One region of the Lysinibacillus sp. G01H genome, then DNA from elsewhere that is predicted to be linked to it. Evidence: riboswitches for the same ligand, from Rfam matches in the RefSeq annotation. Region 1 holds a riboswitch; the other holds the start of a gene.

What was found. Region 1 has a riboswitch for lysine ahead of PSR12_RS01320 (amino acid permease). Riboswitches for the same ligand answer to the same signal wherever they lie in the genome.
Region 2: another riboswitch for lysine. It lies ahead of PSR12_RS11180 (transporter substrate-binding domain-containing protein); the one in region 1 lies ahead of PSR12_RS01320 (amino acid permease).

What each region holds. Positions count from the first base shown of each region.
Region 1 covers NZ_CP118397.1:263,081-267,881, reverse strand. The annotation lists gene PSR12_RS01330 (sensor histidine kinase) at 1-810, opposite strand, end outside; gene PSR12_RS01325 (response regulator transcription factor) at 815-1,507, opposite strand; gene PSR12_RS01320 (amino acid permease) at 1,661-3,124, opposite strand; lysine riboswitch at 3,207-3,383, opposite strand; gene PSR12_RS01315 (CynX/NimT family MFS transporter) at 3,561-4,769, shown strand.
Region 2 covers NZ_CP118397.1:2,209,876-2,214,676, reverse strand. The annotation lists gene PSR12_RS11200 (toxic anion resistance protein) at 1-132, shown strand, start outside; gene PSR12_RS11195 (DUF6501 family protein) at 181-378, opposite strand; gene PSR12_RS11190 (amino acid ABC transporter ATP-binding protein) at 642-1,373, opposite strand; gene PSR12_RS11185 (amino acid ABC transporter permease) at 1,387-2,112, opposite strand; gene PSR12_RS11180 (transporter substrate-binding domain-containing protein) at 2,283-3,140, opposite strand; lysine riboswitch at 3,260-3,446, opposite strand; gene odhB (2-oxoglutarate dehydrogenase complex dihydrolipoyllysine-residue succinyltransferase) at 3,785-4,801, opposite strand, start outside.

The sequences.
Region 1 (4,801 bases):
TTGAAAAGATTTATTTCGAGAATCCTCAAGTGTATACATCCTTTCAAATACGCTATCGATATGATATTCATCAATACCCTTGCCACAATCCCACACATCAATACCAATATTGGCTTCTTCATGTCTTACGGTAATTCCAATTACATTGCCATCTGCTCCATATGCAATAGCATTAGACAGTAGATTGTTTAGAACCCTATTTAATGCTTCTTCATTACCAAGGGCATACATGGGGCTTGCAGGAATATCAATATTAATATCTAATCCCATTGAAGTAACCAGATCGTAAAAAGACAAAATATTTTTACGGCATATTTCACTGACATTGATTTTAGTGATTGGGTAATCTGTATCTCCAGCCTCTAATTTCGCCAAGTCAAAAAATGTATGGATAATTTTTAACACTTCTAATGTTTTAGCATGTACACCTGTAAGTAATCGTTGGCGTTCTTCGTCACTCATCGCATTTTGAAGTTGAAGCATTTCAATATAGCCAAGTACAACGGTTAAAGGTGTTTTAAGATCATGCGAAATATTGGCCAACATCTTTTTCATGGAATTTTCCATTTTTCGATGTGTAGCCTGGATTTTTTGATGTTGATCTAGCAACGTATTCAGTTTAATAAGTAACTGTTGAATTTCTGAATTTGTAGTTGTTACTAGAATCTTTTCATACGTCTGTTCATTCACAATTACGTGTAGTTTACTATGAATGTATTGGATAGCGCGTTCTTGTTCCCTCTTGACTTTCCATTGAAAAATTAGGACCTCGATTAGCAATACAATTATTATTAATAGAAATATCATCATATTTTTATCCCTCAAACTTATAGCCGATTCCCCATAGAGTTTTAATATACTGAGGATTTGATGGATCATCTTCTATTTTTTCACGTAGTCTTCTAATATGTACATTTATAATATTTTCATCTCCGTAATAGGCATCTTTCCATATCATCTGATAAATTTGCTCTTTGGTAAAAACCCTGTGACGATTTGTCACAAACAATTTTAAAATGGAAAATTCCTTTGATGTCAGCTTTATCTCTTGTCCGCTCTTTGTTATTGAGAAATTAACGATATCTATCTTTAAATTATCAATTTCGAGGACCTCTTGCTTTTGTTCAGCTTGACTAGAGTATTTCGTAGCTCTTCTGATAACAGCCTTTACACGTGCTGAAAACTCCAGCATAGAAAAAGGTTTAGCAATATAATCATCTGCCCCCAATCCTAAGCCCAATGCTTTATCAACATCACTGTCTTTTGCAGACATAATAATGATAGGAAGTGCTGCCTGCTCTCTAATAATCTTTAATACTTCCAAACCATTTAATTTAGGAATCATAATATCTAAGATGACCAAATCAAAGGTATTTTGCAAACAATTATGTAATGCCTCTTCGCCATTAGTCGCTGTTGTGACATTGAAACCTTCCATCGTTAAGTAATTATCAACCATTTCACGAATGGCTTCATCGTCTTCTACCAGTAAGATATGTTTTTTCACTATCATGCACCTCTCCTATCAAAACCCAATTTCCATATGTATATTACATTACCATATTTATGATGTTTGATTAGAGAGATTTTGTTTATGAGTGTTGAAAAAAGAACTGCCCCATAAACCATCGCTCTTAGGTTTACAGAACAGCTCTATTATTTAATCTTCAACTTTTAAATCACAATCTTTAAGTGGAAGCATTTTTGTTTTGTGCTTTATTTTATAGCCCAACCATAATGCTAAAAATAATGGAATCCCAATATACGAAACAAGGATACCGTACCAATCAATCTTATCGCCTGTAAAGGCTGTGTAATTTTGTCCAATGACTACAATCATACAAACTGTAAAAGCAAATAGTGGTCCAAACGGATATAATTTGGCTTTATAAGGTAATAATCTTGGATCTAAGCCCTGTGCATCAAACGCTCGGCGGAAACGATAATGACTAAACGCAATACCTAGCCATGCAATAAAGCCAGACATTCCAGAAGCATTTAATAGCCAGATATAAACCACTCCATCGCCAAAGAAGGATGCCAAAAATGCTAAACAGCCTACAGCTAATGTTGCCATAAGTGCATAAATCGGAATACCTCTACGACTTAGCTTTGCAAAAAATTTAGGTGCATGTCCATCCACTGCTAATTGCCATAGCATACGAGAAGATGCATATAGTCCTGAATTTCCTGCTGACAGCATAGCCGTTAAAATAATGGCATTCATTAAAGAAGCAGCAAAGGCAATACCTAGACGGTCAAACACTAGTGTAAAGGGTGATACTGCGATATCTTCTGATAACAAACGTTCGTCTGTAAATGGAATCAACATCCCGATTGCACCAATCGCTAAAATATAAAACAAAAGAATACGCCAAAATACAGATTTAACAGCCTTCGGAATATTTTTACCAGGATTATCTGTTTCACCAGCTGTAATTCCTAGTAATTCTGTCCCTTGGAATGAAAATCCTGCAGCTAGGAAAATACCAAATGTAGCAAGGAAGCCACCATGGAATGGCCCATCACTAACAAAGAAATTAGTAAAACCTACAGGAGCCTGCCCACCTAAAATACCAAAAATCATTAGTAAGCTAATGATAATAAAAACAATAACCGTTGCTACTTTAATCATGGCAAACCAATATTCACTTTCACCATAACTTTTTACGGATAGTAAATTAAACGTCAATACAACAGCAATAAATAATACTGTCCAAAGTGCTGATGAGCTATCTGGGAACCAATATTTCATAATTAATGACACAGCAGCAATTTCGGCAGCAATGGTGATTGCCCAGTTATACCAGTAGTTCCAGCCTAATGCAAAGCCCAAAGCGGGATCTACAAATTTGGTTGCATACGTACTAAATGAACCTGATGATGGCATATAGGCAGCCATTTCCCCTAAGCTTGTCATTAAAAAATACACCATAATACCGATTAAAGCATAGGCAAGCAATGCTCCCCCAGGCCCTGCCTGAGCAATAGCACCTCCACTGGCTAAAAATAGCCCCGTACCAATTGTACCGCCTAAAGAAATCATTGTAATATGACGGCTTTTTAATTCTTTTTTCAGCTTCGGCGCTTTATGTCCGAGCTGATTTACTTTTATTTCACTCACGATATAGCTTCCTTCCTATTTATGAGGCAAAAAAATGCCATCACATATACACTGTGATGGCTACGTTAATCCTCAGTTTTTCCTACATGATAGCTCAACACGTTGTACAAACGTGACAGTTCTGTTCCTTTCGGAGACAGCCCCAGCATGAGGTTTTCAAGTCCCCTCACACTTCGGCAATATTTCCTTTCAGCTAATCTCATCAATGCTTGTCATTTCAATTAGCATACTTATAAATATCGCGACCTCTACCTCAATACAAACATGAGGCATATAATTATTAAATTTATGATGTTTATTATACTAACATAAGACCATAGACATTTCAATACCGCAAGAAATGTTCCGTATTTTATGAATCTTCTACTATTTTTAATAGTGTGATAAAGTGTTATAGTAGTTCAATTAGAATGGTTATTATTAGGGGGGATTTATTTTGACTACAAATGATCATACCACTAGTTATCCAAGTAAAAAAATTAGCTGGAAAGGAACAACCTTACTTTTAGTCTTTGGCGTTATCTTTATAGCCTCTACATTACGAATGCCACTAACTGTTGTTGGTCCAATTATATCCTTTATCCGTGAAGATCTTGGAATATCTAATGTAGTGGCTGGCTTTCTAACAACAATTCCATTGCTGGCTTTTGCTATTATATCTCCATTTGCACCAGTTGTAGCACGCAAACTAGGGCTTGAGCTAACATTATTTTTATCAACTTTTCTCTTGGCCTTAGGAATTGTCCTACGTTCACTTGGTACGACAGAATTACTTCTATTGGGTACTGTGTTAATTGGCGTAGCCATTTCTTTTGGAAATGTACTAATTCCAGGATTATTAAAATTGAAATTTCCATATCATGTGGGTTTATTAATGGCCTTTTTCACCATGTCCATGAATTTTACTGCTGGCCTTGGAGCTGGTATTAGCTATCCGATAGCTAATTCATCGTTAGGCTGGCAAGGTGCGCTTTCCATTGCACTCATACTCGTTCTAATTACAATCCTAATTTGGATACCTCAACTAAAGTCAAATTACCCAGAACCAGTTACTACATCTAAAAAGACCAGTACACCTTTATGGAAATCACCTGTTACTTGGGCTGTCACAGGGGCAATGGGTTTACAGTCTTTATTATTCTATACAACAGCAGCGTGGATACCTGAGATCTATATTGCTCAAGGTTTAGCGCCTGATAAAGCTGGCTGGATGTTTTCAATCATGCAATTCTCACAAGTACCAATGGCTTTGGCAGTGCCTATTATTGCAGGTAAAATGACTTCTCAACGCCCACTTGTATTGATGTTTACATCCTTCTATTTAGTAGGCTTTGTTGGAGTTGTCATGGAATGGACAAGTCTTGGGGTCCTGTGGATGGTTCTTCTAGGGTTAGCAGGTGGTTCTTCATTCGCCCTAGCAATGATGTTCTTCACTCTCCGTACTCGTACTGCATTTGAAGCAGCAGATTTATCAGGCTTTGCACAATCTTTGGGTTATTTATTTGCCGCAATTGGTCCTATTCTTTTTGGCTACTTGCATGATTTATTTGGTGGTTGGAATATTGCGGGATGGCTCTTTGTCGTTGTGGCAATTTTACTCTTCTTTTGCTCAATGAGAGCTTCTAAGAATGAATATGTGCATTAAAATTAAATAAAGCAGGTGGTTCAGCTTCCTCC
Region 2 (4,801 bases), 1.9 Mb from region 1:
TCGAAGTTTAAAGAAACACAGCAAGAACTGCAAACAGCAATTAAAGATGTTTTTGCCCTGCATACCGCAACTGAACAAGAGAAACAGCAGCTACAGGATGTGGCGGGTGCTAGCAGCTATCAGCGAGATTAACAAAAAAATGGGTGGCTCAGCAAATGTTCTGAACCACCCTGTTTGTTTTTATTCAAAATATTCTTTATAGTAGCCACCGACATTACCTGTGTTGTCGATGATAAAAATGAACTCTTCTGTTTCATTTTTCACTTCATACTCTTTCCCTACAGTTAATACGTTTGATACTAAGTATTTCGATGCATTTGTATGTTTGCAAGTAACCGTTCGTAATGTTGGCGCATCTTTCCATTTTAAATGTAACATATTCTCTCTACCTCTCTTTACTAGCAAAAGCTAATGTCTATTGTTTATTTTATAATATTTTTGGTCTTTTGTGGAGAAAAAAGAAATACTATACCTATTCTATCCAAAAAAAATGAATATTTGAGGTGTTATGATGAGTTTTGGTGGAGTACCGCAATGGTTTTTTATCATTGCTGTAGCATTCGCAATCTGCTTTGTACTTTATGCAGAATGGAATTCTAGAAAATAAGTGAGTCCAACAGGTTGGACTCACTTTTTTGTGCTTATTTTAATGTACGCTTTAAAAATTCCTTCGTACGTTCATGTTGTGGATTGACTAATACTTGTGCTGGAGGGCCTTCCTCCACAATTACACCCTTATCCATAAAGACAACACGATCTGCTACTTCTTTGGCAAATTCCATCTCATGTGTCACAATGAGCATCGTATTGCCCTCGTTTGCTAGCTGACGCATTACCTTTAACACCTCACCCACCATTTCTGGGTCTAATGCGGATGTTGGCTCATCGAATAGCATAACATCAGGATTCATTGATAAGGCACGAGCGATGGCCACGCGCTGCTTTTGTCCGCCTGAGAGTTGACGAGGCTTGGCATTCACATATTGTTCCATGCCAACGATTTTCAAGTATTTAAGCGCCGTTTCTTCTGCTTCTTTTTTCGATCGTTTTAACACTTTGATTTGGCCCACTGTGCAATTACTTATGACATTGTGGTTGTTAAATAAATTGAACTGCTGGAACACCATGCCTAAATGTGTACGATATTCTTGAATATTGTGCTTTTCATCTAGGATGTCTTCCCCTTTATAAATAATTTGACCGCCACTTGGCGTTTCTAATAAATTTATGCAACGAAGCAATGTGGATTTACCAGAGCCAGAGGAGCCAATTAAACAAACTACCTCTCCTTTTTCCACTTGGAAATTCACATCTTTTAACACTTGGTTACGTCCAAATGATTTACTTAAATGTTCGATTTTAATGACTGCCATTTGTGCGTCCCCCCTATACAGCTTCTTTTTGTTCTTTTTGATAGGCATCAGGACCATCTAGACGTTTTTCAACATAAAGAAGGATGCGAGATGCGGTAAATGTCATGATGAAATAAAGAACACATGCAACGAAGAATGATTCGAAATAACGGAAGTTGTTACCCGAAATTGATTTTGTTTGGAAGAATAATTCCGTTACTCCAATGACATTTAATACGGCTGTATCTTTAATATTCATGATTAATTGGTTACCTGTTGCTGGTAAAACATTACGCGCTACTTGTGGTAAAACTACATGAAGCATAATTTGGAAGTGATTCATGCCAATTGCTGATGCTGCCTCGTATTGACCATTATCAATAGATACAATACCGCCACGAACAATTTCTGCCATATAGGCCCCTGTATTGAGGGAAACGACTAAAATACCTGCTGTAATAAAGTGCATATCGATACCGAATGCGATATCTAATCCGTAGTAGACAACCATAGCTTGTACAATCATTGGTGTACCACGGAAAAATTCAACATAGCATGTTAGTATAAAATTAATGAGCTTTAAGCTATAAAATTTCACACCTTTTTTACGAACTGGAATCGTATGCATAATTCCGATGAAAAATCCGATAAATGCACCAATAATTGTACTAATACTCGAAATCAGTAACGTATAATACGCACCTCGTAAAAACATTTGCCAGTTGTTTTCAATAATTGAAAGTATCCATTCAAGACTCATGATGTTCCTCCTAACAATGTCATCTTGCTCGTTTATTTCTTTTGTGTCCTAGCTCTTTCTACTATTCTATGATTTGTCACGCTAGGACATTATCATTATGTAGAGAGGTTCTCATTTTGATAATGATGAAATGATCATGCACGGACTAATTGCTAGTCCGTGCCATATCATTATTGTGCTGCGGGCTGTTGAGAAATAGCTTCTTCCATAATGGCTTGACGATCATCTTCTGAAATGCCTTTTAGGATTTCATTGATTTTTTCACGATTTGCGTCATCTTTACGTAAGCCTACAGCAATTGAAGTATTTGATAGGTCTGTATCAAAGCCTTCTTCAAATGCTACATATGTGAATTTATCGTTGGCTGCAGAAGCGGAAATGCCCTCTGGACGTTCAGCTACATAGCCATCAATTTTACCTGCTTCTAGTGCCACACGCATTGCTGGGAAGCTCTCCATTGCCGTTTGCTTTTCTACGCCTTTAATTTGATCGATAACTGTGTAGTTTGATGTATTTAATTGTGATGTAATTTTAGCACCTGAGAAGTCTTGAATCGATTTTGCGCCTTCATATTTGCTACCTTTTTTAATAACCATAACAAAATCAGAAGTATAATAGTTTTCTGTAAAATCAATTGTTTTCTTACGTTCTTCTGTTGGTGACATACCTGCAATAATTGCATCAATTTTGTTCGATTGTAGCGCTGGAACTAATCCGTCCCACTCCATTTTAACAATGACTAACTCTTTGCCTAAACCTTCAGCGATTTTCTTTGCCATTTGTACATCATAGCCACCTGCATATTCTGCATTATCCGCAATTTTCACTGCGCCATTCGCATCGTCTTGCTGTGTCCAGTTGAACGGTGGGTAGCCAGCCTCCATGCCAATTCGGAATTCACCGCCGCCTTCTTCTTTGTCAGTTCCAGCATCACTTGAACCGCCCTCTTTTTTGTCGCTTGTGCCACATGCAGCTAGCACAATTGCCGTCATGATAGAGATCATTACTAACAACCATTTTCTTTTCATGAAAAACTCCCCTTTTCTGTAAAAAAATAAGACAACTGTACTAAAAAAGACCTAAGTTTATTGAACTTAGGTCTTACCTTTTATGACAGTTGCCCAAATCCTCACTATAATTTCCATGTTTCCGAGATAGCACAACCTAGTAAATCTGGAAATCCATTTACTAGGACAGTCCTGCACTTATTCACTGCAGACCCAGTATAAAAGTACGAGCTCCTTTTATACTTCGGCGATATTTCCTTCTTCATTGCGTCTTCGCTTGCTTTTACTCAACAATGAACTAATAAATACCGCGCCTCTACCTCACTGGTAACAATTCGTGAGGTTTGTTTATTTAATTGATATTTAGATACTACTATAAAACTAATATGTTCGTCAAGACGATTTTAACATTTTTCTGACTAATGACAATATTAGGATATTGTGCGTTCTGCTTCCACTTTAAATCGTTGAACTTTTGTTGATATTTCTGAAAATTACAACAAATATTTATTATAGAGTATGTTCTCTATGTGAGAAAAGTCGCTTTTTTTCTTTCTTTGCTCCTCTAAACGATATAACATTCGTACTCATTCAAGCATAGAATCGGTCAATACCTTTTATCATACAAAAACCCTGCTGAACATTGTTCGCAGGGTTTAATGGCATTATGAATTTAATAATAAATCTTCAGGATTTTCGATTAATTCTTTAACTGTTTTTAAGAATCCTACAGAATCTTTACCATCGATGATACGGTGGTCGTATGAAAGTGCTACATACATCATTGGACGGATTTGAACTTCACCATTTACTGCAACTGGACGGTTTACAATTGAGTGCATACCTAAAATACCAGCTTGCGTACCGTTCATAATTGGTGTTGACATTAATGAACCGAATACACCACCATTTGTGATTGTGAATGATCCACCAGCCATGTCATTTAAGCCTAATTTTTTATCACGAGCTTTTGTCGCTAAGTTAGCGATATCTTTTTCGATTTCTGCAAAGTTTTTACTATTTGCATCGCGTACAACTGGTACGACTAAACCTTCTTCAGTTGATACAGCAATACCGATATCAAAGAAGTTATTTAAATGAATTTCATCGCCAGAGATTTGAGCGTTTACGTATGGGTATTTTTTCAGTGCTGCAACAACAGCTTTAGTGAAGAATGACATGAAACCAAGTTTGATGTCGTTTGCTTTTACAAACTCTTCTTGTTTACGTTTACGAAGTGCCATGATGTTTGTCATGTCAATTTCGTTGAATGTTGTTAACATTGCTGTTGATTGTTTAACTTCTAATAAACGTTTTGCAATTGTTTGGCGACGACGGCTCATTTTTTCAATTGTTACACGGTCAGAATTAGCTGCTGGTGTGAATACTACTGGGCCACCTGAAGTTGCTACGGATGTAGGTGCTGCTGCTGGCGTTACAGCTGGTGCTGTACCGTGAGCTGCTACATCTTGTACACGTACACGTCCTTGTGGATCTACTGGAGATACCGCTGCAAGGTCAATACCTTTTTCACGTGCAAGACGACGTGCTGCTGGAGATGCAACTACACGCTCACCAGAAGTTTCTTCTACTACTGGAGCTGCTGCAACTGGTGCAGGTGCTGCTTGTGGCGCTGCAGGTGCAGGTGCTGCCTCAGTTGGTGCTGCCGCTGGAGCTGCTGC